DNA from 4 places in the Neorhizobium puerariae genome. Region 1 is predicted to be linked to each of the others. Evidence: predicted binding sites of a transcription regulator. Region 1 holds the regulator's gene; each other region holds the start of a gene.
What was found. Region 1 encodes PhoB, which activates phosphate uptake and scavenging genes when phosphate is short. Its sites were predicted from a motif close to TGTCATNNANCTGTCAT; they were not measured.

Region 1 (7,732 bases):
CACGTCGCCGCAGACCCTGGTGGCCTTCGCGCTCGGCATCACGCTCTTCGCCATCACGCTTTGCCTCAACATCTACGCGCTCTACATCGTGCGCAAATATCGGGAGCAGTACGAATGACCGATGTAGTTTCTCCCGTCGCAGGCATATCCAAGGCCAGGCCCGGACGTCGGGATATCGGCATCAAGCGCCGTTACGCCGCCGAGCGCCGCTTCCGGGCCTATGGCGTTGCCGCGCTCGCCTTCGGCATCATCTTCCTGCTGATCCTTCTGTGGTCGGTCGTCTCCAAGGGATATACCGCGTTCCAGCAGACGATGATCACCGTGCCGGTGGAGTTCTCCGAACAGATCATCGATCCGCAGAACGAACGCGCCAGTGATCCGCAGAAGCTGGTCACCGCCAACTACCCGGTTATCGCCCGCAACGCGCTTGCGAAGGTGCTGGGTGTCGACGTCAACGACCGCGCCAGGATTCGGGCGGTCAACGGCATGCTGTCGGACGGCGTGCGCGCCCAGCTCCGCGACATGATCGTCGCCAATCCGGCGCTGGTCGGCACGACGCAGAACGTGGCGCTGCTCGCAGCCGGCGACCTCGATTCCGCCTTCAAGGGGCAGATCGATCTTTCGGTTCCGGAGCAGAACCGCAAGGTGAGCGATCAGCAGGTCGGCTGGATGAACCAGCTCGCGACAAGCGGCGCGCTCGGAAAGCACTTCAACACCGGCATCTTCGTCAACGGCGCATCCAGCCGTCCCGAAGCCGCCGGCGTCGGCGTTGCGCTCATCGGCTCCTTCTACATGATGCTGATCGTGCTGCTCCTGTCGCTGCCGATCGGCGTCGCGGCCTCCATCTACCTCGAGGAGTTCGCGCCGAAGAACAAGTTCACCGACCTGATCGAGGTGAACATCAACAACCTCGCGGCCGTTCCCTCGATCGTCTACGGTCTTCTGGGTCTCGCGGTCTTCGTCAACTTCATGGGCCTGCCGCGTTCGGCCTCCTTCGTTGGCGGCATGGTGCTGACCCTCATGACGCTGCCGACGATCATCATCGCGACCCGCGCGGCGCTCAAGGCCGTGCCGCCGTCGATCCGTTCGGCGGCGCTGGGCCTCGGCGCCTCGAAGATGCAGACGATCTTCCATCACGTCCTGCCGCTTGCCATGCCGGGCATCCTGACCGGCACCATCATCGGCCTCGCCCATGCGCTCGGCGAAACCGCACCGCTGCTGCTGATCGGCATGGTGGCCTTCGTGGCGAATTACCCGACCACGCCGCTCGATCCGTCGACGGCGCTGCCGGTACAGATCTACATGTGGGCGAACGAGGCCGAGCGCGCGTTCGTCGAGCGTACCTCGGGAGCGATCATCATCCTGCTCCTGTTCCTCATCATAATGAACGTTGGCGCAATTCTCTTGCGGCGCCGCTTCGAACGGCGCTGGTAAAGGAGTAAGACGATGAACATGATGTCAGAAGCAGCAGTTGAAAAGGCGCTGGACCAGAAGATGAATGACGTTTCCTACAAGATGATCGGTAAGGACGTTTCGGTTTACTACGGCGAAAAGCGCGCGCTTTTCGACGTGAACCTCAACGTTCGCGAAAACACCGTGACGGCGCTCATCGGCCCCTCGGGATGCGGCAAGTCGACCTTCCTGCGCACGCTCAACCGCATGAACGACACGATCGACAACTGCCGCGTCACCGGCCGGATCACGCTCGACACCGACGATATCTACGATCCGCAGATCGACGTCGTGGAACTGCGCGCCCGCGTCGGCATGGTTTTCCAGAAGCCGAACCCGTTCCCGAAGTCGATCTACGAGAATATAGCCTACGGTCCGCGCATCCACGGCCTCGCCAGGAACAAGTCGGACATGGACCAGATCGTGGAGGCCAGCCTTCAGCGCGCCGGCCTCTGGACGGAAGTCAAGGATCGCCTGAATGAATCCGGCACCGGGCTTTCCGGCGGCCAGCAGCAGCGTCTCTGCATCGCCCGCGCCGTTGCCGTTTCGCCGGAGGTCATCCTCATGGACGAACCCTGCTCGGCGCTCGACCCGATCGCGACCGCCAAGGTCGAGGAGCTCATTCACGAGCTGCGCGCCAACTACACGATCGTCATCGTGACGCACTCGATGCAGCAGGCCGCGCGCGTTTCGCAGCGTACCGCCATGTTCCATCTCGGCCAGCTGGTCGAGGAGAACGACACGGACAAGATGTTCACCAATCCGGATGACCAGCGCACCCAGGATTACATCATGGGCCGCTTCGGCTGATCGGCCGTCCGCGCTGCCTGGTTTCACTTTTCGAGGATTAGAAAATGGCATCGACTCATATTCTGTCGGCCTATGACGAAGAACTGAAATACCTGATCCGCCGCATTTCCGAAATGGGCGGCCTTGCGGAGCAGATGTGCTCGGACGCCGTGCGGGCGCTGGTCAATTCCGACTCCGCTCTCGCCCAGAAGGTCATCTCCGACGACGTGATCCTGGATCATGCGGAGCGCGAGATCCAGGACAAGGCGATCGTCACGATCGCCCGCCGCCAGCCGGTGGCGTCCGACCTTCGCGAGATCGTCGGCACGCTGCGCATCGCATCCGACCTGGAGCGCGTCGGCGATCTTGGCAAGAACACCGCCAAGCGCGTCATCGCGGTTCAGGGCACCGGCGTTCCGCGCAAGCTCGCCCGCGGTATCGAGCACCTCTCCGACCTGGCGCTCGTGCAGCTCAAGGAAGTGCTGGACGTCTATGCCAGCCGTTCGGCCGAGAAGGCCGAGGCGATCCGCATCCGCGACGAGGAAATCGACGCGATGTATACGTCGCTGTTCCGCGAACTCCTCACCTACATGATGGAAGACCCGCGCAACATCACCACCTGCACGCACCTCCTGTTCTGCGCCAAGAACATCGAGCGTATCGGCGACCATGCCACCAACATCGCCGAGACGATCTACTACATGACGACGGGCGCCCAGCCGGAAGGCGAGCGTCCGAAGGACGATACGTCGAATACGCTCGGCGCGATCACCGAATGACGGAATGCTGACGGAGCAGGCCAGAATGCTGCCAAAAATCGCGGTCGTGGAGGATGAGGAAGCACTGAGCGTGCTTCTTCGCTACAATCTCGAAGCCGAAGGTTACGATGTGGAGACAATCCTGCGGGGGGATGAGGCCGAGATCCGGCTTCAGGAGCGCACGCCGGACCTGTTGATCCTCGACTGGATGCTGCCCGGCGTTTCCGGCATCGAGCTCTGCCGGCGGTTGCGCATGCGCCCGGAAACGGAACGCCTGCCGATCATCATGCTGACGGCCCGGGGCGAGGAGAGCGAACGTGTTCGCGGCCTTGCCACGGGTGCCGACGACTATGTCGTGAAGCCTTTCTCGACGCCGGAACTGATGGCCCGCGTCAAGGCGATGCTGCGTCGAGCCCGGCCGGAAGTATTGTCCAGCGTCCTGCGTTGCGGCGATATCGAGCTCGATCGTGAGACGCATCGCGTCCATCGCAAGAGCCGCGAGGTCCGCCTCGGCCCGACGGAATTCCGTCTCCTGGAGTTCCTGATGGCCTCGCCCGGCCGTGTCTTCTCGCGTTCGCAGCTTCTCGACGGCGTCTGGGGACACGATATCTATGTCGACGAACGCACTGTCGACGTGCATGTCGGGCGCCTGCGCAAGGCGCTCAACTTCTCCAACATGCAGGATGTCATCCGCACCGTTCGCGGCGCGGGATATTCGATGGAAGCCTGACTGACTTCGTCGGCGGCCGGCCGCGCCCAGGTGGCGCGTCTGGCGCGGAGTATTTCTTCTGGCGTTTGAATGGCTCCCGGCCCTAGAGCGCCATGCGTCCGAAAGGACGCACCAAGGACGCTCTACCCTATTGAATCGACGCATCGTGCTTTCCGAAAATCGATTCCGATTTTCGGGCCGATGCCGTAGGCTGCTTTCAGGGCAACCTCGGAGCGTAGCCATGAACGTACTGATCATCGACGGCCATCCCGATGAGGGGCGGCTTCTCGGGGCTCTTCTGGACCACTACGAAAAAACGCTGGCAGGCGCTGTCTCGGTGACGCGTCTTGCCGTGCGCGATCTGTCGTTCGACCCGGTCCTCCACCGCGGTTATGCCGGCGATCAGCCCTGGGAGCCCGATCTCGAAAGGGTGGCGGAAGCGCTCGACGCCTGCGATCATCTGGTGTTCGGTTTCCCGCTCTGGTGGGGAGCCGAACCGGCGGCCGTGAAGGGGCTGCTGGACAGGCTTCTGTTGCCGGGCTTCACGTTCAGATATCATCGCGAGGATCTTCTGTGGGATCGCCTGCTCACCGGGCGCTCCGCCGATGTCATCATCACCATGGACACCCCGCCCTGGTATCTGCGCTGGGTCTATGGCGATCCCGTCACGCGGCGCCTGAAATACCAGGTCCTGGGCTTTTGCGGCATTCGTCCGCTTCGCTTCTTCAAGCTCGGCGCCACACGCCGCGGCGGCGCGGCGCGCAAGCTCGACCACTGGATGCGGGAGATCGGGCGGGCTGCAGCCTCGGCCGGCGGCCTGAAGCGGGACTCCAGGCGGAACATCCTTCCAGGCCGCGAGCGCTTTGCGGAAGCGATCCGGGAACGCCAGTCCTGATCTATTCGGTAGTCAGTGCGCCTGCGCTTCCTGTTGCCATTCCGGCAGCGGGAAAAGCCGGTCGTAGGCCCAGTTGAAGACGAAGGCGTAGACCACATAGAAAAGCGCGAAGGACAGGTCCATCGCAAGGGCGTGCAGGATGCCGATGCCGAGATACCAGGCGATCAGCGGCAGGAGAATGATCAGCAGGCCCAGTTCGAACAGAACCGCGTGCGCCACGCGGACGGCAGGGCTTTTCCGGGTGTTGCCTGTCATCCGCTGCATGACGTGGTCGAAGCCGAGATTGTAGACATAGTTCCAGCCGGTCGCGAGCGTGGCTGACCCCAGGCCGACCACGCCGATATCGGCGGCAGGCATGCCGAAGGCGAAAGAGCCGAGCGGTGTGACGATGGCAAGGCCGATCAGTTCGAAGCTGATGGCGTGGCGGATACGGTCGCGTGTCGTACGCATGATGACTCCCCAAGAGCCGGCGAGCTCTTCGTCTGTTCCGGGTCGTCCCGGAGTTTCTGCCCGGATTGGGGGAGGTCGTCCTCGCGGATATGGAGATAGCTATTCGGGCGCGGACAGGCAAGGTCAAACCGGCATGGCAGCCATGTCCAACAAAAAAGCGGGCCGGAGCCCGCTTTCGATCCTGTTCTGTCGGCAGCCCGGATCAGACCCGTACGGTCGTCCTGCGGCGGTCGTGCACCGGCTGGTAGGCAAGCCGGGCATGGTAGCTGCAATAGGGGGAGGAATCCGGAGATTCGCAGCCGCAGAAATGGAAATCGTCCTTGAGCGGATCGCCCACGGGCCACTTGCAGGTGCGTTCGGTGAGTTCGGTCAGCGCCAGGCGACGGGAAATCGGCACCACCACGTTGGCGGCGGGTACGTATTCCATCTCCTCGAAATGCTCGATTTCGACCTCTTCCTTCATCACGGTCGCGCCAACGGCGCGAGCGACGGTCCGGGTGGCAACCCGGGACGCGTAGTTCGGAGCCCGGGGCGCGGATGTGGTGCGCTTGGCCGCCGACCGGTTGGTGGCCACCGTGCCGCCGGCCTTCGCCCTGCCGGGCAGGCTGAGGCGATGCACCTTGCCGATAACCGCATTGCGGCTCACACCGCCCAGTTGTGCGGCGATCTGGCTGGCGCTCAGGCCTTCCGACCACAGCCTCTTGAGTTTTTCGACACGCTCGTCTGTCCAGTTCATGCCCGTTCTCCGCCTTTGAACGTTGCAGGCATGCAGAATCCTTCCACCTTTGCCGAGGACATCATTCCTCAGCACCCACTACATCTATGTTTGAGGTGACTAGTTCCGCCGCATGCAGTCTAGTAATTGACGGTTAACCTAGTGTGAGGCTGACTCCGTGGCAAGAGTCGGCGGAATCCGTGAGAATCGATTTCGTGGTTTTCCCCAACTTGCTGTCCGGAAGAGTCATTTTTGTCACAGATGCAGGCGTCTGCCTGTTTCTCGGCTTGTTCATGCAAAATGCCGAGGTTTGTTGACATTCAAGGGCTAAACACCGATAGTGCCCGCGCCGCCCAGTGGGCGGCATTTTTGATTTTTTCGGCCGGTTCGGCCGGCCTTTTTGTCTGCCTAGAGGAGTGATGTCGCCATGGCTGAAGCCGCGCTTTTCGACACCTTTGCCCGGGCCCCGCTGCGCTTCGAACGTGGCGAGGGCGTATGGCTCGTGACGGAAGGCGGCGAGCGATATCTCGACTTCGGCGCCGGCATCGCCGTCAATTCGCTCGGTCACGCCCATCCGCACCTCGTCGAAGCGCTGAAGACGCAGGCCGGGAAGGTCTGGCACACGTCCAATCTTTACGATGTGCCCGGGCAGGAGAGCCTGTCGCGCCGCCTCGCCGACAATTCTTTCGCGGATAAGGTGTTCTTCGCCAATTCCGGCGCCGAGGCGCTGGAATGCGCCATCAAGACCGCGCGCCGTTATCAATACGTGAAGGGTCATCCCGAGCGCTACCATATCGTCACCTTCGAGGGTGCCTTCCATGGCCGTACGCTTGCGACCATCGCCGCCGGCGGCCAGGCGAAATATCTCGAGGGTTTCGGCCCGAAGGTCGAGGGCTTCGACCAGGTGCCCTTCGGCGATCTCGATGCGTTGAAGGCTGCAGTCACCGAGAAGACGGCGGCGATCCTCATCGAGCCGATTCAGGGCGAGGGCGGCATCCGTCCGGTTCCGAAGGAGTTCCTTCAGGCGTTGCGCAAGCTCTGCGACGACAACGGCCTGCTCCTGATCTTCGATGAGGTCCAGACGGGCGTCGGCCGCACCGGCAAGCTGTTTGCCTACGAATGGACGGGTGTGGCGCCGGATATCATGGCGCTGGCAAAGGGCATCGGCGGCGGTTTCCCGATGGCTGCCTGCCTGGCGACGGCGGAAGCGGCTTCCGGCATGACCGCCGGCACGCATGGCACGACCTATGGCGGCAATCCGCTCGCCATGGCGGTCGGCAATGCCGTGCTCGATGTCATCCTGGCCGACGGGTTTCTGGAAAACGTCCGGAATGTCTCGCTGATCTTCCGCCAGGGCCTTGCCGGCCTCAAGGACCGTTTCCCCGATGTCATCGAGGACGTCCGTGGCGAAGGCCTGCTGCTCGGCATCAAGGCCAAGGTGCCGGCCGGCGATCTCGTCGCGGCGATGCGCGGCGAACATATGCTGGCTGTTCCGGCGGGCGACAATGTCGTGCGCCTTCTGCCGCCGCTCACGGTCACGGTGGAAGAAGCCCGCGAGGGACTTTCGCGCATTGAAAAGGCGGCGGAAAAGCTTTCCGCTTCGCTGATGAAGAAATCGGCCTGAGGGCTTTAAAGGAGGGTGCCGTTGGTTCCCTCCTGATAGGGAACCATAGCATGGCAGCACCGAAGCATTTTCTCGATCTTTCCGCCGTTTCCGAGGTGGACCTGCGCGCGATCCTTGACGACGCCAAGACCCGCAAGCAGGCGACCAAGGCCGGCACGGCGGAAAAGCCGCTCGCGGGCAAGATGCTGGCGATGATCTTCGAAAAGCCTTCCACGCGAACCCGCGTTTCGTTCGATGTCGGCATGCGGCAGCTCGGCGGCGAGACCCTGTTCCTCTCCGGCACCGAAATGCAGCTCGGCCGCGCCGAGACGATCGGCGACACGGCCAAGGTCCTGTCCCG
Region 2 (7,732 bases), on a different contig from region 1:
GAGGGTTTTTCGTCGGCGCTTTCCGAACTTTTCGATGGTGCGGACGAGGGCATAACCGAAGAAAACCTGCAGAGCCGGACACGCGGCGTGATGCTGATGGCGATCTCCAACAAATTCGGCTCCATGGTGGTGACGACCGGCAACAAGTCGGAAATGTCGGTTGGCTATGCGACGCTTTACGGAGACATGAACGGCGGGTTCAACCCCATCAAGGACCTCTACAAGATGCAGGTCTACGCGCTTGCCGCATGGCGCAACGAACATCTGCCGGAAGGGGCGCTCGGGCCGGCGGGCGAGGTGATCCCGAAAAATATCCTCTCCAAGGCCCCGTCGGCGGAACTCCGGCCGAACCAGACCGACCAGGATTCGCTGCCGTCCTATCCCGTTCTCGACGACATCCTCGAATGTCTGGTCGAGATGGAAATGGGCATTGAGGAGATCGTCGCGCGGGGCCATGACCTGGCGACGGCGCACCGCGTCGAGCATCTGCTTTATCTGGCCGAATACAAGCGACGTCAGGCGCCGCCGGGCGTGAAGATAACCCGGAAGAACTTCGGCCGCGACCGGCGCTATCCGATCACCAACCGGTTCCGGGACCGATAGGGAGGAAACCCATGGCGCTGCGCAGCTCGGTCGAGATATTCAACATCCGTACCCGCGAAAGCCGGGTCGTCTGGCAGACCGGGGCGCTGTTCGAGGCGCCGAACTGGTCCCCGGACGGTCGCTACCTGATGCTCAACAGCGAGGGCCTGATCTATCGCCTGTCACCGGATGGAGGCAATGGTCCCGTACCCGTCGATACCGGCTTTGCCCGGCAGTGCAACAACGATCACGGCATCGCGCCGGACGGTTCGCTGATCGCGATTTCCGACAAGGCGGGGTTCGGCAAGTCGGCCATCTATGTCCTGCCGGCCGAAGGCGGTTCGCCGAAGCTGGTCACGAAAAACCTGCCGTCCTACTGGCATGGCTGGTCGCCGGACGGAAAGAGGTTTGCCTATTGCGGCATCCGCAACGACGTCTTCGATATCTATACGGTCGGTGTCGAGGGAGGCGAGGAGAAGCGGATGACCTTCGGGGAGGGGCGCAACGACGGGCCGGATTATTCGCCGGACGGCAGATGGATCTATTTCAATTCCAGCCGCATGGGCCTCATGCAGGTCTGGCGCGTGCCGGCCGCCGGGGGGACGGCCGAGCGCATCACCGAAAGCGATTATGGCGACTGGTTTCCTCATCCATCACCGAAGGGTGACAAGATCGTCTTCATCTCCTACGACGCCGATGTCTTCGATCACCCCCGCGACAGGCAGGTGCGTGTCCGGCTGATGGACATGGACGGCGGCAATGTCGAGACCCTGTTCGATCTCTTCGGCGGGCAGGGCACGATGAATTCGCCCAACTGGTCGCCGTCCGGTGACGAATTCGCCTATGTGCGCTATTTCCCCGTCGTATCGGCGGCTTGAATCCTGCGCGCCGCGGAGGCATAAACGCCCGGTCAGGTGCCTGCCTATCGCAGGAGAATCGGGAATCCGGTGGAAAGCCGGAACGTGCCCAACGCTGTAAGGCGGATGCTTGGCCGCAAATCGATGCCACTGGGCTTGCCCGGGAAGGCTGCGGCGGAAGTGGACGAAGCCAAGTCAGAAGACCGGCCTGACGAGATGGACCGACCGCGCGGACGGCGGAAGGTTTTGGAGTTCGTGCCTCACCCCCGGACGGGCGAGCGCGAGCGCTGCATTGTTGGGGATAGACGATGCGACCGGACCCTTCTGCACACGCCCTTGCGCCTGCGGGCGAATTTTCAACCTCCGAGCGGAACGCGGTCTACAGGGCGATAGAGACGCGTCGCGACGTGCGCGATCAGTTTTTTCCCGATCCGTTGCCGGACGACCTGGTGATGCGGCTGCTCCGCGCGGCGCATGCGGCGCCGTCGGTGGGCTTCATGCAGCCCTGGAATTTCATTCTGATCCGCGACGCGGCGGTGCGGGAGGCCGCCTGGGCGGCATTCTCTCGCGCCAATGACGAAGCGGCGGAGATGTTTCCGCAGGAACGGCGCGATCTCTACCGCAGCCTCAAGCTCGAAGGCATCCGCAAGGCGCCGCTGTCGATCTGCGTCACCTGCGATCCGGACCGGGCGGGGCCGGTGGTGCTCGGCCGCACCCACAATCCGCGCATGGATGTCTACTCGGCCGTCTGCGCCGTGCAGAACCTCTGGCTCGCGGCGCGGGCGGAAGGCGTCGGCGTCGGCTGGGTCAGCATCTTTCACGACCGGGACGTGCGGGCCCTGCTCGGCATCCCGGAGCGCGTCGAGATCGTCGCCTGGCTCTGCCTCGGTTACGTCGACCGGCTTTACGCCGAACCGGAACTCGCGCTCAAAGGCTGGCGTCAGCGCCTGCCGCTCGAAGATCTGGTCTTCCATGATCGGTGGCAGGCGCGCTGAAGCATGGCGCACAGGAATGCGCAGCGATCTTGCGCCGGCGACATCATGAAACGAGGGCCGAAAGCGTAAGGCGCAGACCGGCAAGATCGCGCCCCGCCTTCGCGCTTCATTGCTGCGGCTGAGGCCCGCTCGATTTCGGATGGGCCAGATCGATGTTTTCCTCGGGCAGGAATGTCGGGCCGACCATGCGCACCTTCCTGTTGGGATCGTAGGGACGTTCCGGAGGAGGAGAAGGCTCGGCTGCCGGCGCCGCCTGCTGCCGCTGCGGTTCGCCGGTATGCAGGTGGGTGATGCCGGAATAGGGCTCTTTGCCCGGCAGTTCGAGGCCCTGCACCTTCAGCCTTTCCTTGTGGTCCTCCTCCACGTCGGATGGAATGCAGTTGTTGGCGCGGATCGCCGTCAGGATGGCGTTGCGCTCCTCCGAAGGCCTCGTGATTTGCCGGGCGTTGTTTCGCTCGGCCGTCAGCGCGTCGCGGCTTTGCTCCAGCGTGTCGAGGGCCTGCCGCATTTCCTCGCAGACCTCGCTATTCGCATTGCCGAGGGTAACGACGCTGCCCGTACTGCAGCCGGCCCGGCGCATCTCGATCCTGAGCATGCGGATATCGCTGTTCTGCTGGCTGAGTTCCTGCGCGAAACGCCGCATCTCGCCGGTATTGCCGATGATCTGCGGCGCATTGTTGAGCTGCCGGTAAAGGGCCGCGCAGGTGGCGATATCCCGTGCGGCGGCTGCGGCGGGGACAAGCAGAAGCGGGGCGATCAACAGGCCGCGAAGCACAGGCATGATCCGGCTTTCTCTCCGATTGGCAGATCGCATCATGGACGAGGCCGGTTGACAATATGATAAAGGCAGTCACCACGGACTATCGCAGCTGCTTCAGTTCTGCGATAGATATTGGTGTAAATTACCGTTTATTTTCAGATGCCTGTTGTCAGGATTTAAGAATTAACATCAAGATTGGGCTGCGATGCTTCCACGACGGCGAGCGCCGCCATGTTTACGACGCCGCGCGACGTCACCGACGGAGAGAGAATGTGCACCGGCATGGCCGCGCCGAGCAGGACCGGGCCGACATGCAGGGCATCGGTCATGTTCCGCACGATGCCGAGCGAGATGTTGGCGGCGTCGAGGTTCGGGAAGATCAGCAGGTTGGCGTCGCCGGTCAGTGAACTGTTCGGCATGGCCCGCTTGCGCACGGCTTCGGAAAGGGCCGAACCTGCCTGCATTTCGCCGTCCACTATAAGATCGGGGGCGCGCTCGCGCACCAGTTTGAGGGCGCTGCGCATCTTCTGCGCGCTTTCGGAATCGCGTGAACCGAAGTTCGAATGGCAGATCAGCGCCGCCTTCGGGACGATGCCGAAGCGACGGACTTCCTCGGCCGCCAGGACGGTGATCTCGGCGATTTCCTGGACGGACGGATTGTAGTTGACGAACGTGTCCGCCAGGAAGAGCGCGCCACGCTGCGAGATCACGAGGCTGAGGCCCGAGAACGCGCAGACGCCCGGACGGCGGCCGATGATCTGGTCGACGTCGCGCAGGTGCCTGTCGTAGCCCCCCTCGACGCCGCAGATCAGCGCATCGGCCTCGCCGCGCTTGACGGAAAGCGCGCCGATCACCGTGTTGTTGGTACGCACGATGGTGCGGGCCGTTTCCGGGTTGATGCCCCTGCGGCCGACCAGCGCGAAGTAGTCGTCGACATAGTCGCGGTAGCGCGGATCGTCTTCCGGGTTGACCACGGCGAAATCGACATCCGGCCGGATGCGGATGCCGAAACGCTTGAGCCGGGCCTCGATGACGGAGGGGCGGCCGATCAGGATCGGGGTTGCGGTCTTTTCCTCGAGCAGGACCTGGGCGGCGCGCAGCACGCGCTCGTCTTCGCCTTCCGCGAAGATGACCCGCTTCTTCTCGGCCGATTTGGCGGCGGTGAAGATCGGCTTCATGATGAAGCCGGAGCGCCAGACGAAGCGGTTCAGCTGGTCGAGATAGGCGTCGAAATCCTGGATGGGCCGCGCCGCCACGCCGCTTTCGGCGGCGGCCTTGGCCACGGCCGGCGCGATGCGCAGGATGAGGCGCGGATCGAACGGCGAGGGGATGAGGTAGTCCGGGCCGAAGACGGGCGTGTCGCCGGAATAGGCTTTTGCCGCCACATCCGAGACTTCCTCGCGGGCAAGGGCTGCGATCGCCTTGACCGCCGCCATCTTCATGTCCTCGTTGATCGTCCGGGCGCCGCAATCGAGCGCGCCGCGGAAGATGTAGGGGAAACACAGGACGTTGTTGACCTGGTTCGGGAAGTCCGAGCGTCCGGTGCAGATCATCGCGTCCGGGCGGGCGGCGCGGGCCAGCTCCGGCATGATTTCCGGCGTCGGGTTGGCAAGCGCCATGATGAGCGGTTTCGGCGCCATGCGGGCCAGCAGTTCGGGCTTCAGCACGCCGGCGGCCGAGAGGCCGAGGAAGACGTCGGCATCGTCGATGCTGTCGGCCAGCACGCGCTTGTCGGTCTTCTGGGCGTAGATTTCCTTCCACTCGTCCATCAACGTGTTCCGGCCGTCATAGACGAGGCCTTCGATGTCGTGGACCCAGATATTCTCCTTCTTCGCGCCGAGCGAGACGAGGAGATGCAGGCAGGCGAGCGCGGCGGCGCCGGCGCCGGACGTGACGATCTTCACATCGGCGATGTTCTTGCCCGCAAGCTCCAGCCCGTTCAGGATCGCGGCGGCGACGATGATCGCCGTGCCATGCTGGTCGTCGTGAAAGACCGGGATGTTCATCTTGGCGCGCAGGCGGCGCTCGACCTCGAAACATTCCGGCGCCTTGATATCTTCGAGGTTGATCCCGCCGAAGGTCGGTTCGAGCGCCGAGACGGTCGAGACCATGGCTTCGATCGTTTCGGCGTCGATCTCGATGTCGAAGACGTCGATACCGGCGAATTTCTTGAAGAGGACGGCCTTGCCTTCCATGACCGGCTTGGAGGCGAGCGGCCCGATATTGCCGAGGCCGAGCACCGCCGTGCCGTTGGAGATGACGGCGACGAGATTGGAGCGGGCCGTGAAGTCGGCGGCCGCATCCGGATTGTCGCGGATGGCGAGGCAGGGAGCCGCGACGCCCGGCGAATAGGCGAGCGCCAGGTCGCGCTGGTTGCCGAGCGGCTTGGTCGCCTGGATCTCCAGCTTGCCGGGCCGGGGATAGCGGTGGAAGAACAGCGCCTGCTCGTCGAGATCGCCGCTGACCGGCAGGGTCTGCGGTTTCGGTTTGTCCTGCGCGTTCATGATGTCTCCTGGCGTGTCTTTTGTGTCTTGATGGGCCAAAGGCGGAGTGTTCTCCATACATCAATCGGCCGGGCGCGACAGCAGCTAATTTGCGCCCGCGGCAGAAATCGGAACGCTGCGGAAGCGGCGCCGGGGCGGGCTTTTCCAGTGCCCTGTCATCATCCTGAAACACGAGTCTGATTTTGAAAATCCCAAAAGCGGCGGCGAAAGGATGACTTCGTGACCGGTCAAGTGGATACAAGGCATTTCAGAACGCTCTTCATTTCGGACGTGCATCTGGGTTCCAAGGCCGCCCGAACGGATTTCCTGATCGACTTCCTGCGTTATCATGAAGCCGATACGATCTTCCTGGTCGGCGATATCATCGACGGCTGGCGCCTGAAGCGGAACTGGTACTGGCCGCAGGGCTGCAATGATGTGGTGCAGAAGCTTCTGCGCAAGGCGCGCAAGGGCACCCGCATCGTCTACATCCCCGGCAATCACGACGAATTCCTGCGCTCCTTCCCGGGCACCCATTTCGGCGGCATCGAGGTGGCGGAACGTGCAATCTACGAAATGGCCGACGGCAAGAAATACCTGATCCTCCATGGCGACGAATTCGACGTCGTGGTGCGCAATGCCCGATTGCTCGCCTATCTCGGCGACTGGGCCTATGACGCGGCGATCGTCATCAATATCGGTCTGGCGGCGATCCGCCGCCGTCTCGGCATGCCATACTGGTCCTTCTCCGCCTGGGCGAAGCTGCAGGTCAAGCACGCAGTCAACTTCATCGGCGAGTTCCAGCGCGTCGTGGCCGACGAGGCCCGCCGCAACAACGTCGACGGCGTCATCTGCGGCCATATCCATCACGCGGTGATGGAGGACATCGAAGGCATCCACTACGTCAATACGGGCGACTGGGTGGAGAGCTGCACGGCGATTGCCGAGAACCACGACGGAACGCTCGAAATGATCTCCTGGCAGCAGATCGGTACGACCGCCGAGATCAAGGCGCTGCCGAAGCCGCAGTCCGTCGAGGACATGCAGGCAGCCTGAGGCGGCTGCTGCGGAAAGCGTACCGGACTGCCATTTCTTGCCATAGGCAGGGCCGGGAGGCTGTGTTAGGTAAGCTGACAGTTTCAGCAACCTACCCGTGAAATCGTGATTCCCGCAAATAAGACGCCTGGCGCGTCTCCGTTCTTTCAGTTGCGCTGCGCCCTTGCCTACGGAGCGCCGCTAGGGGTGAATGGCGTCATTCTGCCCTATCTGCCCGTCTGGCTCGCCGGGCTTGCCTTTACGGAATACGAGATCGGCATCGTCCTGGCGATGCAGCTCCTGCTGCGCGTTCTCGCAGCGCCTGTCGCCGGCTTTTTTGCCGACCGCCTGAACGAGCGGACCCTGATACTTGCCTGGTCCGGCGCGTTTTCGCTGCTGACGGCCCTGGCCATGGTTCTCACCCGCGACTTCTGGTCCGTTCTGCTGGTTATCGGCATCCAGTCGGCGGTCTTCGCCCCTTATGCGCCGATCGTCGAATCGATTGCGGTGACCGGCGTGCGCCGCTGGGGCTTTCCATACGGATCGATGCGTGTCTGGGGTTCCATCGGCTTCGTGGCGGTGACGCTCGTCGCCGGCGAACTGCTCGGCATCTGGGGCTTTCATGTCGTTCCGTTGACCATGGCGGCCGGTTTCCTGCTGACGGTCGCGGCTGCCTTCGCGGCGCCAAGACTGGGGCGGGCGGCGGTGCGCCCGGGGACCGAAAAGACGCTGCAGCCGAGTTCTCTGAAGCGGCTCGATCTGCACGTCCTGATGATCGGCGCCTCGGTGGCCCAGTCGAGCCATGGCATGCTGTATGCGTTCGGCACCATCCAGTGGCAGCAGATCGGGCTTTCGAGCGGCTCGACCGGCATCCTCTGGAGTGCCGCGGTCGTTTCGGAAATTCTGGTCTTCTTTGCCACCGGCTGGCTGGCGAGCCGTATTGCGCCCTGGACGCTGATGCGGATCGGCTGCGCGGTTTCGGTTCTCCGCTGGGCGCTGTTTCCGATGCCGCTCGGCTTC
Region 3 (7,732 bases), 160 kb from region 1:
TGATGCCCGTGCCCGGCCCGAGCTCGAGAACCGGAAGGCCGGACGCCGTGTCGACGACGCTTGCCATGCGCTTGGCGGTGACAGAGGAGGTGGGGCAGATTGCGCCGACCCGCTTGGGGCCGTCCATCCAGCCCTTGAAGAACCGGATTTCCTCATCGAACTTGCGGCCAAGCCGCTCCTTCAGGCGCAATTCCATGGGTGTATCCTCTCCTTTTTCCACCCTTATGTGGACGCTCATGCCGCAAAAGCAAGAGAAAATGTCGCAACGGGCAAAGATCGAAAGAAAGGCGGCTGGTTACCCCGCCGCCTCGAATGGTCAGACGCGCATCGGCATCAGCACGTAGAGCGCGTCGTCCCCCGCCGTGTCGCGCACCAGCGTCGGCGATCCGGCATCCGCCAGCATGAAGATCGCGTCGTCTCCGGAAAGCTGCGCGGTGATGTCGAGCAGGTATTTGGCGTTGAAGCCGATTTCCATCGGATCGTGGTCGTAGCCCACGGCGACCTCTTCGGTCGCGCTGCCGGAATCCGGATTGTTGACCGTCAGCATGAGCTGGCCGTCGGAGAGCGACAGCTTCACGGCGCGTCCGCGCTCGGAGGAGATGGTCGAGACGCGGTCGACGGCCTTGGTGAAGCTTTGGCAATCGACGCGCATTTCCTTGTCGTTGCCGGTGGGGATGACGCGCTGGTAATCCGGGAAGGTGCCGTCGATCAGCTTGGAGGTCATCACGATCGTGCCGATCGTCAGGCGGATCTTGGCATCGGAGACTTCGACGGTGACGACGGCTTCCGGATCGTCGACCAGTTTCTGCAATTCGCCGACGGTCTTGCGCGGAATGATGATGCCGGGCATGCCTTCGGAGCCGGAGGGCGCATCGACATCGGCCCGGGCGAGACGATGCCCGTCCGTCGCGACGGCGCGGAGCTTCAGGTCGCCCTCGGCCTTGATCGTGTGGAAGAAGATGCCGTTGAGATAATAGCGGGTCTCCTCCGTGGAGATCGCGAACTGGGTGCGGTCGATCAGCATCTTCAGATCGGTCGCCTTCAGCTTGAAGGTATGCGTGAAGCTGCCGGCGGTGAGATCGGGGAAATCCGATTCCGGCAGGCATTGCAGCGAGAATTTCGACCGGCCGGACTGGACGGTCATCGATCCGCCGTCGGGCGTGGTGGCGAGCAGCACTTCCGAACCGTCGGGCAGCTTGCGGACGATTTCGTAAAGCAGATGCGCGGGAACCGTCGTGGCGCCCGCGTTCTCGACCATGGCCGGCACGGATTCGGTGATTTCGAGATCGAGGTCGGTCGCCTTGAGATCCAGGCTGCTGCCCGAGGCGCGCATCAGCACGTTGGACAGGATCGGGATCGTGTTCCGCCGCTCGACCACGCGATGGACGTGGTTCAGCGATTTTAAGAGGTTGGACCGCTCAAGAGTAATACGCATGGACGCTATCGCTTTCGACCGTGGCGATCCGGCAGGGCCGGACCCCTGATATTCTGCCGGCTGCATGAGCCGGATGATGTGGACGGGCAAAATGGCAGACAACGGCGGCGAAAAGCAAGAGGTGAACAGGATGTTGCCGCGGCATTTAGGCTCCGCCACCCGCGCTGCACACAGAAAACTTCGGCCTGCTTTACTTGCCGAAGCGTGCCGGCTTCATCATAAGGGGTCATGAATATCCGATCCCGCGTGGCATCCCGTGACCGATGAACTGAAGAACCAGCGCGGCTATCGCGTCGCCAACACCTTCGTGCCGGCAAGACCGGTGGAGCCGGCGCTCTATCTGGTCGCCACGCCGATCGGCAATCTCGGCGACATCACGTTGCGCGCGCTGGAAACGCTGGCCGGCGTCGACGTGCTCGCCTGCGAGGACACCCGCGTCACCCGCGTGCTGCTCGACCGCTACGGCATCGTCAACCGGCCCTTCGCCTATCATGAGCACAATGCCGGCGAGGCGGGGCCGAAGCTCGTCGCGGCGCTCGACGAGGGCAGGTCCGTGGCGCTCGTCTCGGATGCGGGGACGCCGCTCGTTTCCGATCCGGGTTACCGGCTCGGGCAGGCGGCGATAGAAGCCGGCCACAGGGTGGTGCCGATCCCCGGCGCGTCCGCGCCGCTGGCGGCGCTCGTCGGCTCCGGCATGCCGTCCGATGCCTTCCTCTTCGCCGGTTTCTTGCCGGTGAGGGACAAGGGAAGGCGGGACCGGCTGGCGGAGCTTTCGAAAGTGCCCGCGACGCTGATCTTCTTCGAATCGCCGCATCGTATCGGCGCGACGCTGGCCGCCGCCGCCGCGGTGCTCGGTGGAAAGCGCCGTGCCTGCGTCTGCCGGGAGCTCACCAAGACCTTCGAGGAGTTTCGCCGCGATACGCTGGAGGAGCTTGCCGCCTATTATGGCGAGGATCGCGCGGTGAAAGGCGAGATCGTGCTGGTCGTGGCGCCTCCCGAAGCCAACGGGGCGCCGGGCGAAATGGAGGTGGACGTGCTGCTGCGCGAGCTTGCCGCCGCCATGCCGGCCGCCAGGGCGGCGGCCGAGGCTGCCCGGCTTACGGGCCTTGCCCGCAAGGATCTCTATCAGCGGCTTCTGGAGTTGAAGGACGAGGATGGCGGAGGGAAATGACGGGGGCCCCGGGCGCAGGGCGGCGCGTCGGAAGGCCGAGCGCCGCGGCCATGTCTCGGAATATCTCGCCGCGTTCTATCTGATGGCGAAGGGATACCGCATCCTCGCCATCCGCTACCGGACGAAACTCGGCGAGATCGACCTGATCGCCCGCAAGGGGGATCTCGTCGCGTTTGTCGAGGTCAAGGCGAGGATCGGCGAGCAGGAGGCGATCGACGCGGTCGGCTTCGCCACGCAGAAGCGCATCCGTGCGGCAAGCGATCTCTGGCTTTCGAAGCGCAAGGATGCGGCGAGGCTTTCCCGGCGCTACGACATCCTGGCCGTTCTGCCCGGTCGCCTGCCGCGGCATTTCCCGGATGCATTCTGACACTGATGTGAAATTATTGCATAGCTGTGCAGTGTAATAAATCTGACACGAAACTGTAAAGGGGCTGTCACAGCCGCGCCCTATTGCGATCCTCAATCCCAACAAAGGTGGAGAGGACGTCAATATGTTCAAGAAGCTTTCGATGGCTGCGATTGCTGTTGCCTTGTCCGCAACTTCGTCGCTCGCTGCAACCGAGGTTACCTGGTGGCATGCCATGGGTGGCGAACTCGGCAAGAAGCTCGAGGAAATTGCCCAGAAATTCAACGAGAGCCAGAGCGACTACAAGGTCGTTCCGGTCTTCAAGGGCACCTATCCCGAAACGCTGACCGCTGCCATCGCCGCCTTCCGCGCAGGCCAGCAGCCGGCGATCGTCCAGGTCTTCGAAGTCGGCACCGGCACGATGATGGCCGCCAAGGGCGCCGTCTATCCGGTCTACAAGCTGATGGCCGACAACAAGGAACCGTGGGACCCGAAGGGCTTCCTCGCCCCGGTCGTCGGTTATTATTCGGATACCGAAGGCAACATCCTGTCGATGCCCTTCAACTCCTCCACCCCGATCATGTACTACAACAAGGACGTCTTCCAGAAGGCTGGCCTTGATCCGGAAGTCGCCCCGAAGACCTGGGCGGAGGTCGCCGCCTTCGGCAAGAAGATCGTCGATTCCGGCGCCGCTGCCTGTGGCTTCACCATCAGCTATGCCGCAACCTGGGTTGGTCTGGAAAACTACTCCGCCATCCAGAACCTGCCCTACGGCACGCTGCAGAACGGTTTCGGCGGCCTGAAGACCGAATTCAAGTTCAATGGCCCGGCCCAGGCCAAGTTGTGGGATAACCTGAAGCAGTGGCAGGACCAGAAGGTCTTCAAGTACGGCGGCCCGGGTGGCGGTGCCGAGACGGCTCCGATGTTCTACGCCCAGCAATGCGCCATCTACATGGGTTCTTCCGCCTCGCGCGCCGGCGTTATCAACAACGCCAAGAACTTCAAGGTCGGTTTCGCTCCGCTTCCCTATGACGATACCGTCACCAAGGAGCCGAAGAATTCCATCATCGGCGGTGCGACCCTCTGGGTCCTGAACGGCCAGAAGAACGCCGAAGTCTACAAGGGCGCCGCCAAGTTCTTCACCTATCTTTCGAAGCCGGAAGTCCAGGCCGACTGGCACCAGTTCACCGGTTACCTGCCGATCACCAATGCCGCCTACGAGCTTGGCCAGAAGCAGGGTTACTATGAGAAGAACCCGGGTTCGGACATCGCCATCAAGCAGATCACGCGCGGCACGCCGAGCGAGAACTCCAAGGGTCTTCGTTTCGGCAACCTGACCCAGATCCGCGACATCATCGACCAGCAGTTCGAAGCCGTCCTTTCCGGCAAGAAGAGCGGCCAGCAGGCCCTCGACGATGCCGCCAAGCAGGGCAACGCCATGCTGCGCGAATTCGAAGCCGCGAATTCGAACTAAGGGTCACCTTGTCTCTCAAAGCCCTCTCCGATCTTCGGGGAGGGCATTTCCTTGGGCACGCCTCGCCATGCAAACCAAGCGCACCGTCTTCCATAGCCGCGTCCTGCCGTATTTCCTGCTGGCGCCGCAGCTCGTCATCACCGTCATCTTTTTCGTGTGGCCCGCCGCCCAGGCGATCTGGCAGTCCTTCCTCCGCCAGGACCCGTTCGGCCTTCGGGACACGTTCATCTGGTTCCAGAACTATGTGCGTCTCTTCGAGGACCCGGACTACCTGAACGCGCTGGGCGTCACCTTCGTCTTTTCCCTCGGCGTGACGGTTCTTTCCATGGGGCTGTCGCTGCTGTTTGCGGTTGCCGTCAGTCGCGTGCTGCGTTCGGCGCGGTTCTATACGACGCTGCTGGTCTGGCCCTACGCCGTGGCGCCCGCCGCATCCGGCCTTCTCTGGTGGTTCATGTTCAACCCCAGCGTCGGCATCATTCCCTATTTCCTCGACCAGTTCGGCTATGTCTGGAACCATCGTCTTCACACCGATGACGCCATGGTGCTGATCATCGTCGCCGCCGCCTGGAAACAGATCTCCTACAATTTCCTGTTCTTCGTCGCCGGCCTCCAGTCCGTGCCGCAGTCGCTCACCGAGGCAGCCGCCATAGACGGCGCCGGTCCGGTCAAGCGCTTCTGGACCGTGATCTTTCCGCTTCTGTCCCCGACGACGTTCTTCCTGGCGGTCATCAACATCACCTACGCGATGTTCGATACGTTCCCGATCGTCGACGCCACCACCTCAGGCGGTCCGTCCCAGTCGACCAACATCCTGGTCTACAAGGTCTATGCCGATGGCTTCATCGGGCTCAACCTCGGGCCTTCCGCCGCTCAGTCGGTGATCCTCATGCTCATCGTGGTCCTGCTGACGGTCGTCCAGTTCCGCTGGATCGAGCGCAAAGTGCAGTATTGAGGCGCGGCCGATGGTCGAAAACCGCCCCTTTCTGAATTTTCTCACCCATTTCGTGCTGATCGTCGGCGTGGCGATGGTGGTCTTTCCCGTCTATCTCGCCTTCATCGCCTCGACCCGCGGTCCTTCGGACTTCCTCACCGGCGTCGTGCCGCTCGTGCCCGGCGACCAGCTCTGGGCCAACTACAACTATCTGCTCGGCTCCGGTGAATCCACCGCCGGCGCCCCGCCTTTCCTGCTAATGCTGGCGAACAGCCTCTGGATGGCGATCATGATCGCGGTCGGGAAGATAGCGATCTCGATCCTTTCGGCCTTTGCGATCGTCTATTTCCGCTTTCCGCTCAGGGTCCCGGCTTTCTGGCTGATCTTCATGACCCTCATGCTGCCGGTGGAGGTCCGCATCCTGCCGACCTACAAGGTCGTTGCCGATCTCGGCATGCTGAATTCCTATTCCGGTCTGGTGATCCCGGTCATCGCCTCGGCGACCGCCACCTTCCTCTTCCGCCAGTTTTTCCTGACGGTGCCGGAGGAGATGATGGAAGCCGCCCGCGTCGATGGCGCAGGACCGCTGAAGTTCTTCCGCGATATCCTTCTGCCGCTGTCGCGCACCAACATCGCGGCGCTTTTCATCATCATGTTCATCTACGGCTGGAACCAGTATCTTTGGCCGATGCTGATCACCACCGAGCCGCACTATTACACCGTCGTCATGGGCATCAAGCGTCTCGCGTCAGTGCTCGATGGCGATACCCAGTGGAACCTCGTGATGGCCGGCGTCATCCTGGCGGGCCTGCCGCCCGTTCTGGTCATCATCTTCATGCAGCGCCTGTTCGTCAAAGGCCTGGTTGAAACGGAGAAATAACAATGGCTTCCATCGATGTCGAAAACGTCGGTAAGATCTATACGGGCGGCGTGCGCGCCGTCTCCGACATCAGGCTGAACATCGCCGATGGCGAGTTCATCGTGCTGGTCGGCCCGTCCGGCTGCGGCAAGTCCACGCTTCTGCGCATGATCGCCGGGCTGGAGACCATCTCCGAGGGGGAGGTGAAGATCGGCTCCAAGGTCGTCAACAATGTCGAGCCGGCCGACCGCGACATCGCCATGGTGTTCCAGAACTATGCGCTTTATCCGCATATGACGGTCTACAACAACCTCGCCTACGGCCTGAAGAACCGCGGCACGCCGAAGGCCGAGATCGACGCCCGCGTCGCCGAGGCCGCCCGCATGCTGGAAATCACCCAGTATCTGGAGCGCAAGCCGCGCGCGCTTTCCGGCGGCCAGCGTCAGCGTGTCGCCATGGGCCGCGCCATCGTCCGCAAGCCGGCCGCCTTCCTCTTTGACGAGCCGCTTTCGAACCTCGACGCCAAGCTGCGCGTCTCCATGCGCGGCGAGATCAAGCGCTTGCAGCGCCGCCTCGGCACCACGTCGATCTATGTCACCCACGACCAGCTCGAGGCGATGACGCTCGCCGACCGTCTCGTCGTGCTGAACGGCGGCAAGATCGAGCAGATCGGCGCTCCGCTGGAGGTCTATCACGCACCGGCCTCCACCTTCGTCGCGAGCTTCATCGGTTCGCCGGCCATGAACCTCGTCAAGGGCGAGCTGCACGGCGACAGGCTGGCCATCGGTCCCGCGGTGATCGGCCTCAGGGGCTTTGCGCCGGCCTCCGGCGCGATCACGGTCGGCGTCCGCGCCGAGGACCTGCGGGTCGTGGGCGCGGAGGAGGAAGGTCTGCCCTTCCGTCTCGAATATACCGAGGAACTGGGTTCCCAGCGCCTGATCCACGGCACGGTCGGCGACCAGCAGGTGACCGCCGCGGTGGCGCCCGAAACGACGCTGGCCACCGAGATGCGCATCGCCGTGGATGCCAGGCGCCTGCATTTCTTTGCGGCGGATACCGGCAGGCGCCTGCCCGGCAACGTGCCGGCTGCGGCGAAGCTCGCCCCGGTCGAACCGGTTGCATGAAGCCCCGGATTCCGGCGGGCCGTTGAAATCGCAGATCCGGCCGGCGGTCTATCGTCGTCCTGACCGGTTGCCTTTGGGTGTCTGCCGTCCTAAATCTGGCGGGCGTTTTTTGAGGGGCTGAAGTCATGGCGAGAATCCGCAGGGTCGCATTCCAGATGGATCATATCTCCGGCATTAACATTGCCGGCGATTCCACGTTCGCCATGGCGCTGGAGGCGCAGGCGCGCGGCTTCGAGCTGTTCCACTACACGCCCGACCGGCTGAGCATGCGCGACGGCAGGATCTTGGCCGGTGTCGAACCGCTCACGGTCCGCGACGTCAAGGGGGATCATTTTACCCTGGGCGAGAAGGAGCGGGTCGATCTTGCGACCATGGATGTCATCCACCTGCGC
Region 4 (7,732 bases), on a different contig from region 1:
GTCCACCACGACCGGGCGTCTTTCGTCCTCCGAGCCGAACCTGCAGAACATTCCCGTGCGCACGGCGGAAGGCCGGAAGATCCGCACGGCCTTCATCTCGACGCCCGGCCACAAGCTGGTTTCGGCGGACTACAGCCAGATCGAGCTGCGCGTGCTCGCGCATGTCGCGGACATCCCCCAGCTTCGCCAGGCCTTTTCCGATGGCATCGACATCCACGCCATGACGGCTTCGGAAATGTTCGGCGTGCCGGTGGAAGGCATGCCGGGCGAGGTCCGCCGCCGCGCCAAGGCGATCAACTTCGGCATCATCTACGGCATTTCCGCCTTCGGGCTCGCCAATCAGCTCGGCATTGAGCGCTCGGAGGCAAGCGACTACATCAAGAAGTATTTCGAACGCTTTCCGGGCATCCGCGACTACATGGAAAGCACCAAGAATTTCGCGCGCGAGAACGGCTATGTGGAGACCATCTTCGGCCGCCGGGCGCATTATCCGGAAATCAAGTCTTCCAATCCGTCGGTGCGGGCCTTCAACGAGCGCGCCTCGATCAACGCGCCGATCCAGGGGTCGGCGGCGGACATCATCCGCCGCGCCATGGTGCGGATGGAACCGGCGCTCGGGAATGCCGGTCTTTCGGCCCGCATGCTGCTGCAGGTGCATGACGAACTGATCTTCGAGGTCGAGGACGAGGAGATCGAACGGACGCTGCCGGTGATCATCTCCACGATGGAGCACGCCGCGATGCCGGCGATTTCCATGAAGGTGCCTTTGAGAGTGGATGCGCGGGCCGCCAGCAATTGGGACGAGGCGCATTGAGCCGGTGGTTCAATGCTCGCGCGGAGAAGCCGGATAAAGGGATAGAAGCGCGGTCGAAAGCAATTCGTCCGCATAGGAAGAGGCGGAAAGCCGCGTGTCGGCCGCCATTCCTATTTCGTCGCAACGCCGGCGCACCGTTTCCAGCACCAGGTTGGCGATGCCGCGGGCATGCTCCACGTCCGCGTTCTCGGATGTATCCATTGCCAGCGCGAGCGCCGTCATCGAAACGATCTCGAGAACGACGACGCGTGCTTCGAGATCGACCTTTTTTCCTTCCGGCTGTCTCCCGTCCTGCGGACTGGTCCGAATCATGACCTTCCCTTTTTCTTCTTGTATGGAAAAAGGGAAATAGAGCCGTCCGGAAGACTTTAAAGCATCGGCCAAAGGTTTTTTGGAAATTTATCTTCCGGTGGTCGTGTATTCGCGGAGCACTTCGACCATGGCTCCGCCTCCCGTTTCGATCGCGCCGCTGTTGTCGATCGTGATCACCTGGTAATCGCCTTCGACGGACAGTGAACTACGCTCCAGCCGGCGGAGGATTTCTTCGCGCGTCTCGCGGCCGCGCGATTCCAGCCGGGCGGCCAGCACCTCCCGGCTTGCCGTCACGTTGATCACCAGGAGGCGGGGATAGGCGGCCTTGAAACGGCTGAGCGCCGAGCGGGAACCGTTGGCCACGACGAGCCGGCCCTGCGCGATGGCCTCTTTCGTCTCGACGGGAATGCCGTAGCTGAGCCCATGGGCTCCCCACGAGACCGCGAAGCGCCCGGCTTTTTCGAGGGCCTGAAATTCGGCCTCCGACACGCCTTCATGGTCCTCGCCGCCGGCTGCGGCGTCACGGGTGATGATCCGCCGCGCGAAGACGACGTCGTCACGCCCTTCGAAAAACCGGGCGGCATAGGCCATCAGCGTGTCCTTGCCGGCGCCGCTCGGCCCGACGACGGCGACCATGCAGCCGCCCGAACCGGTCTCCGCCCCTGTCGGTCGGTTGTCCATCATGCCACCCGCCGGCCGTTGCGCCAGACCGCGCGGGCGACCGGAACGCCGTGTTCGCGGTGCACGCGCACGAGATCGGCACGCAGCCCGGTATCGATTCGGCCGCGATCGTCGAGGCCGACCGTGCGGGCCGGCGTCGCGGTCACCATGGCGAGCGCCTTAGGCAGGGAGATGCCTTCCACCTCGTCCGCCAGCACGAAAGGCGCATGCAGGAGGCTGAGCGGCACGTAATCGGAAGAGAGGACATCGAGTACGCCGCGCTCGGCGAGGTCGCGGGCGGCGATATTGCCGGAATGCGACAGTCCGCGCACGACGTTCGGCGCGCCCATCAGCACGCTCATGCCTGCTTCGTGCGAAGCCCTGGCGGCATCGAAGCTGGTCGGGAATTCCGCCAGCCGGACGCCGTTTTCGATCGCCTCGTCCACATGGGCGAGCGTCGCGTCGTCATGGCTCGCGACCGTGATGCGCCGGTCGGCGCAGACCTGCGAGATCGCGATGCGGTGCGGAGTGGAGTTGCGGGCCGATTCCGCTTGCCGCTTGGCCACGAAAGCGGCGAAAGCCTCGTCGCTGAGCCCGCGCTTCTTCTGGTAGTAGAGCGTATACTGGCCCATCGTCTGGAACTGGCGCTGGCCGGGGGCATGGTCCATCAGCGACACGAGCTTGACATGGGGATCGTTCTCGAAATCGACGAAATGCTCCATGACATTGTCGGCCGAGACTTCGCAGCGCAGGTGGATGAAATGTTCGGAACGCAGCCGTCCGTCGCGGCTGGCGGCCTGGATGGCGTCGGCCATCTCGCGCATCTCGCCCCTGGCGAAACCGCCGTCCTCGTCCGCGCCCATGCGCAGGCAGTCGAAAACCGTGGTGATCCCCGAGGTCGCCACCTGCGCGTCATGGGCCTGGATGGCAGCCGTGGTGTTCCAGCGCACGCCGGGGCGCGGCGAATAGTGCTGCTCCAGGTGGTCGGTATGCAGCTCGACCAGGCCGGGGACCAGGTAATCGCCGTCAAAATCCTCGCCGACGCGGACACTGCCTTCGGAAACGTCGGCGATCCCGCCGTCGCGGATCTGGACGGAGCCGTGGATCACGCTGTCCTCCAGCACGATGCGGGCGTTGGTGAGCACGAGTTCGGCGGTCATGATGCGATCTTTCTATTTTCGGAAGCGGGCGCGAGCGGGAGCCAGCGGTGAACGATGAAGGGCGCCCCCCGCTCCTGTTCGACGAAGAGTGCGATCCCGTCGATCGCGAGCGGCGCATTTGCGAAGGCGGAAAAGCGGCGGTCGAGTTCCCCGCGCATGGCCGGCGCATGTTCGGGCGGCACCTGGCCGGTCAGCGTCATGTGGAAGCGGAATTCCTCCATGACATAGGGATAGCCCCAGCGGTGGAGGTTGGCGCGGTGCGCTTCGCTCAGGGCCTCCGGCTTGCGGCGGGCGATATCCGCCTCGGAAAGCGGCGCGCGGAACGGTTCGAATTCCTCGACGACGCGGGCGGCGAAATCCTGAAGCTCGGGATAGACGGTGTCGGGAACGAGAGCGAAGAAACGGCCGATCTGGCCGATGATGGCGTTCGAGATATCGAAGGCCGGGGTCTCTGACGCGAAGCGCTCGAAGGCGGCGATCAGCTCGGCTTCGCTGCGGTCCGGATGCAGCTCGAACGGCGCTTTCAGCGTTGCATGGAACCCGTAGCGGCGCGGATCGGCGGTCAGCTCCCGGATCGTGTCCCCGGCCAATCCGTCGGCCTCTGGCGTGGGGAAGGTCTCGCCGCCAAAGGCGTTGCGGGCGAGCCAATGCGTTGCCGCCTTCGTCAGCGGATGATGTTCAGCGGGCGAAAAATAAAGAGCGTAGCGCAAGACGGGATTCCGGAATCAGGAGAGGCCGGTGGCAGACTAACCTGCCACCGCGCCCCGAAACAGGACCCCGGGCTAAAAGATTTCCGTGACAGAATGATGATGGAATCCGGTTATTCGGCGCATGCGCGCCGTTATCCCGAAACCGGTGCGTGGCAGGCGACAGGCGTCAGTGGTTCTTCTTGCCCATGACGCGCGAACGCAGCGCGTTGGAGAGGTTGTCGAAGATGAAGACGACGCCGAGGATGAGCAGGACCATGTAGGCGACCTTGTCCCAGTCGGAATTGGTCTTCATCGATTCGAGCAGTTTCAGGCCGATACCGCCGGCGCCGACGGCGCCGATGACGGTCGCCGAGCGGGTATTCGATTCCCAGAAATAGAGCGATTGCGAGATGAAGATCGGCAGGACCTGCGGAACGACGCCATAACGCTGCACGATGACAGGCGCCGCGCCGACCGACTTCACGCCTTCGCGCTGCTTGTCGTCGACATTTTCCAGCGCTTCCGCATAGACTTTGCCCAGCGCCCCGCTGTCGGTGAAGAAGATGGCCGCGATGCCGGGCAGCGGTCCGGGTCCGAAGGCGCGGGTGAAGAACAGCGCCCAGATCAGCATGTCGATCGAGCGCAGGAAATCGAAGAGGCGCTTCATGCCCCAGTTCGCGACGCGGCTGCGGGTGATGTTGCGGGCCGCGACGAAGGCGAGCGGAAATGCGACCAGCGTGGCAAAGAGCGTGCCGACAAAGGCCATGACCAGCGTCTGCATGAGCTTCGACAGGATATCGGCGTGCTGCCAGCTCGCATTGTTGAGGAAGTTGTCGAGCGCGAGCGAGGCGTTGGACCGGGCGGGGTCGAGCCGCTCGCCGGAGAACATCAGGCCGGCGACCTCGCCGAAGCCGCGGCCCCAGAAGGGGGATTGGGTATCGAAGAAGAAATTCGCCCAGCCGAGGAAGCGCCTCTGTATGTAGACCTGGCTGTTGCGGATCTCGGCCTGGCCCTCGAAGCCGAAATAGACGTTCACCTTGTTGCCGTCCTGCTCCATCTGCGCCGGTGCGCCGGCCGGCAGCGACGCCCGTTCGGGCGTGATCGTCACGGGATAGAGCCTGCCGTCCAGATGGACGTCGACGCGGCTCGGCGTAATGTCCAGCCGGTCGCCACTGCCGCCGAAGGTGACGGTGTAGCCGCCGTCGGCCGAGGGGGTCATCCAGGGGATGGTGGCGTTTTGCGGATACTGGGCGCGGCTCGTCCACTGCGGCACCACCTGGCCGTTCTGGAAGCGCAGGCGCGGCTGGGCGCGCCAGGAATACCAGTCCTGGAGATAGATGGCCGCGCGGTCCCAGTTGCCGTTCACGAAGGTCGGGATGACGTTGAAGAAGACGAAGCAGAAAGCGAGATAGACGAGCACGACGGCGGCGGCCACGGCGAGGCCCCAGCGCTGCGCGAAGCTGCGGTGGAAGACTTCCGGATAGGAGGCAAGCAGGCGCTCGCGCTCGGCGGCGTTGACGGCAAGGACCGAAGACATCAGGCGGCTCCCCGTCCGAATTCGAAGGATTGCCTGCCGATCAGCCGGCGGCGCAGCCAGGCGGAGAACTGGTCGACGCAGATGACGGTGATCAGGAGCAGGATGATGATCGCATAGGTCTTGGCGGCATGGTCGCGGCCGATCGACAGGCTGAAGACCTCGCCGATGCCGCCGCCGCCGACCGCGCCGATGATGGTGGAGGCGCGCACGTTGATCTCGGTGCGCAGCAGCGTATAGGAGACGAAGTTCGGAAGCACCTGCGGCAGGATCGCGAACCGCACCCGTTCGAGCCAGCTGGCGCCGGCGGCGCGCAATCCTTCGTCCGGCTTCATGTCGGCATTCTCCACCACTTCGAAGAACAGCTTGCCGAGCGCGCCCGTCGTGTGCACCCAGACGGCGATGATCGCCGAGATCGGGCCGATCGACAGGATCGCCGCGAGAAGCCCTGCGACGACGATTTCCGGGAACGCGCGCATGATCTCCATGATCCGGCGCACCACCCAGCGCACGATGCCGGCGCCGACGAGGTTGGTGGAAGCGAAGAAGCAGAGCAGGAAAGCGCCGCTCGCGCCGAGAATGGTCGAGACGATGGCGATATTGAGGGTGATCGCGAGCTGGTAGAAGAAATTCGGGATATAGAAGCTGTCGGTGATCCAGATGCGGTCGCTGGTATAGTCGTATTTGATCGAGCCGTCCGAATAGGGCGACGGCAGGTCGAACATCGCCCGGAAGATTTCCAATGGGCTGTCCGGCACGAAATGCTTCAGGAAATCGAAGAAATAGGGAAGGCGTTCGAAGAACTTGCCGGAATTGGCGTCGTTGGCGAAATTAAGCGACGCCGCGAGCACGACGAGGAAGACCGCGATGGAGGCGACGGTGTAGATCCGCCGGGTCCGCACCTGGCCCTGGTAGTGGTCGAGTATGGTGCGGGAGCTGTCGCTCAACCCGCTCGAATGGTCGGCTCCGGCTACGTTCGCCATACGGGGACTGTCCTTGTAACGAAAGCGGCCGCCGCCGATCCCTTCGCCTGCAATATCGAGCCCTTTGCCGAAGCCTGGATGCCGGAATTGCTTCCCCGCAAGGGGAGAGATGGGGATGCGGCTTGCCGTGGGTTTACCTCCCCCTTGGCGGGAGAAGTTGCAAAATCAGCCCCCGGTTTCGGCCAGGGGCCGGATTTTGTTGGCGGGGAATCTGCTTTCGACAGGTCCCCCGCCGAAGGATCAGCCGCCGATGACCGACTTACGGGCATCGATGATCGTCTGGTAGAAGCTCTGGTCGACCGGGGCCCAGTCGACATAGCCGCCGCCGGTGAAGGATTCGAAGCAGGCCTTGTCCGTCTTCGGCAGTTCGGCGAAGTAGGCGGTGACCTTCTTCTGGAGGTCGGCGGGCAGCTTGTTGGAGACCATCAGCGGACCGTTCGGGATGAGCGGCGACTTCCAGACCTCGACGACGTCGTCCATGTCGAGCAGGCCCTTGGAGACCATCTGGTGCAGGTTGCCGGAGGTGTAGCCCTGGGCCCAGTCGCCCTGGGCGGAACCGAAGGTGGTGCCGACGTCGAACTTCTTGTCGAGAACGCCGAGAACGAGGTTCTCATGGCCGCCGCCGAAACCGGTTTCGGAGAAGTACTGCTTGACCGGCATGCCGATGTCCTTCGGCAGGGAGACGTTCGGCACGAGGTAGCCGGAGGTCGAGTCCGGATCGGCGAAGCCGAGCTTCTTGCCCTTGGCGTCGGCGAGCGTCTTGATGCCGCTGTCCTTGCGGGCGACCATGATCGAGTAGTAGCCGGTGGAGCCGTCGGCCTGCTTGGTGGTCAGGACCGGGGTAACGGCGTTCGGGTCCTTGAGGTAGATCGAGGCGTAGGAGGAGGCGCCCATGACGGCGAGGTCGATCGTGCCGCCGAGCAGGCCCTGGATGACGCCGTTGTAGTTCGGCGACGGGAAGAGCTGGACTTCGGAAACGCCGGTGGCCTTGACGAGGCCGGGCTTGACGCACTCGGTGCGGCGAACCTGGTCGGCTTCGTTTTCACCGCCGTCGAGGCCGATGCGCAGGACCTTGACGTCCTGGGCAAGCGCGTTGCCGGCGAGAGAGGCGATGGCGATCGTGGCCATCAGGATCTTGCGGAATGCAGACATGGAAGTCTCCTTTGGTGACATGGATGGTGTCAATCTTCCGGCCGTTGTTCCGGCGGCCGGCAACGGGTCAGCGCATGACGGCGGCCTGGGCCATCACGTTGCCGGAGGGCGCGGCTTCCGGGCGGCGCGTCGATTCGAGGCTGGTCGACGTCATGGATTCGTCGATGCCGGCGCCGTCCTTGTCCGAACCGTAGATCTCGCGCACGGCCGTAGCGTCGAGCGCCTGCGGCGGACCGTCGAAGACGACGCGTCCCCCGGCCATGCCGATGATCCGTTCGCAATAGCTGCGGGCGGTGTCGAGCGTATGCAGGTTGGTGATGACCGTGATGCCTTCGCGCTCGTTGATGTTGCGAAGCGCATCCATGACGATCTTGGCATTGAGCGGGTCGAGCGAGGCGATCGGCTCGTCGGCGAGCACCATCTTGGGC

Region 2: ACFFP0_RS27470 (UDP-2,3-diacylglucosamine diphosphatase) is a predicted target of PhoB. The motif match lies at 5,852-5,868, and genes of this name have one in related genera.
Region 3: ugpB (sn-glycerol-3-phosphate ABC transporter substrate-binding protein UgpB) is a predicted target of PhoB. The motif match lies at 3,006-3,022, and genes of this name have one in related genera.
Region 4: ACFFP0_RS22175 (DUF1045 domain-containing protein) is a predicted target of PhoB. The motif match lies at 3,742-3,758, and genes of this name have one in related genera.

The regions. Positions count from the first base shown of each region.
Region 1 covers NZ_JBHMAA010000015.1:196,906-204,637, forward strand. The annotation lists gene pstC (phosphate ABC transporter permease subunit PstC) at 1-118, shown strand, start outside; gene pstA (phosphate ABC transporter permease PstA) at 115-1,434, shown strand; gene pstB (phosphate ABC transporter ATP-binding protein PstB) at 1,447-2,262, shown strand; gene phoU (phosphate signaling complex protein PhoU) at 2,307-3,020, shown strand; gene phoB (phosphate regulon transcriptional regulator PhoB) at 3,046-3,729, shown strand; gene ACFFP0_RS14240 (NAD(P)H-dependent oxidoreductase) at 3,950-4,603, shown strand; gene ACFFP0_RS14245 (PACE efflux transporter) at 4,616-5,053, opposite strand; gene ACFFP0_RS14250 (GcrA family cell cycle regulator) at 5,256-5,789, opposite strand; gene ACFFP0_RS14255 (aspartate aminotransferase family protein) at 6,196-7,392, shown strand; gene argF (ornithine carbamoyltransferase) at 7,443-7,732, shown strand, end outside.
Region 2 covers NZ_JBHMAA010000036.1:44,992-52,723, reverse strand. The annotation lists gene ACFFP0_RS27495 (NAD+ synthase) at 1-603, shown strand, start outside; gene ACFFP0_RS27490 (TolB family protein) at 621-1,460, shown strand; cobalamin riboswitch at 1,478-1,665, shown strand; gene bluB (5,6-dimethylbenzimidazole synthase) at 1,748-2,434, shown strand; gene ACFFP0_RS27480 (hypothetical protein) at 2,541-3,215, opposite strand; gene ACFFP0_RS27475 (NADP-dependent malic enzyme) at 3,371-5,698, opposite strand; gene ACFFP0_RS27470 (UDP-2,3-diacylglucosamine diphosphatase) at 5,918-6,733, shown strand; gene ACFFP0_RS27465 (MFS transporter) at 6,839-7,732, shown strand, end outside.
Region 3 covers NZ_JBHMAA010000015.1:38,092-45,823, forward strand. The annotation lists gene pmtA (phospholipid N-methyltransferase PmtA) at 1-196, opposite strand, end outside; gene dnaN (DNA polymerase III subunit beta) at 317-1,435, opposite strand; gene rsmI (16S rRNA (cytidine(1402)-2'-O)-methyltransferase) at 1,692-2,606, shown strand; gene ACFFP0_RS13445 (YraN family protein) at 2,590-2,973, shown strand; gene ugpB (sn-glycerol-3-phosphate ABC transporter substrate-binding protein UgpB) at 3,098-4,426, shown strand; gene ugpA (sn-glycerol-3-phosphate ABC transporter permease UgpA) at 4,494-5,378, shown strand; gene ugpE (sn-glycerol-3-phosphate ABC transporter permease UgpE) at 5,389-6,237, shown strand; gene ugpC (sn-glycerol-3-phosphate ABC transporter ATP-binding protein UgpC) at 6,240-7,340, shown strand; gene gshB (glutathione synthase) at 7,466-7,732, shown strand, end outside.
Region 4 covers NZ_JBHMAA010000025.1:29,967-37,698, forward strand. The annotation lists gene polA (DNA polymerase I) at 1-814, shown strand, start outside; gene ACFFP0_RS22160 (hypothetical protein) at 824-1,126, opposite strand; gene phnN (phosphonate metabolism protein/1,5-bisphosphokinase (PRPP-forming) PhnN) at 1,214-1,810, opposite strand; gene ACFFP0_RS22170 (alpha-D-ribose 1-methylphosphonate 5-triphosphate diphosphatase) at 1,807-2,946, opposite strand; gene ACFFP0_RS22175 (DUF1045 domain-containing protein) at 2,943-3,656, opposite strand; gene phnE (phosphonate ABC transporter, permease protein PhnE) at 3,823-5,172, opposite strand; gene phnE (phosphonate ABC transporter, permease protein PhnE) at 5,172-6,152, opposite strand; gene phnD (phosphonate ABC transporter substrate-binding protein) at 6,393-7,304, opposite strand; gene phnC (phosphonate ABC transporter ATP-binding protein) at 7,372-7,732, opposite strand, start outside.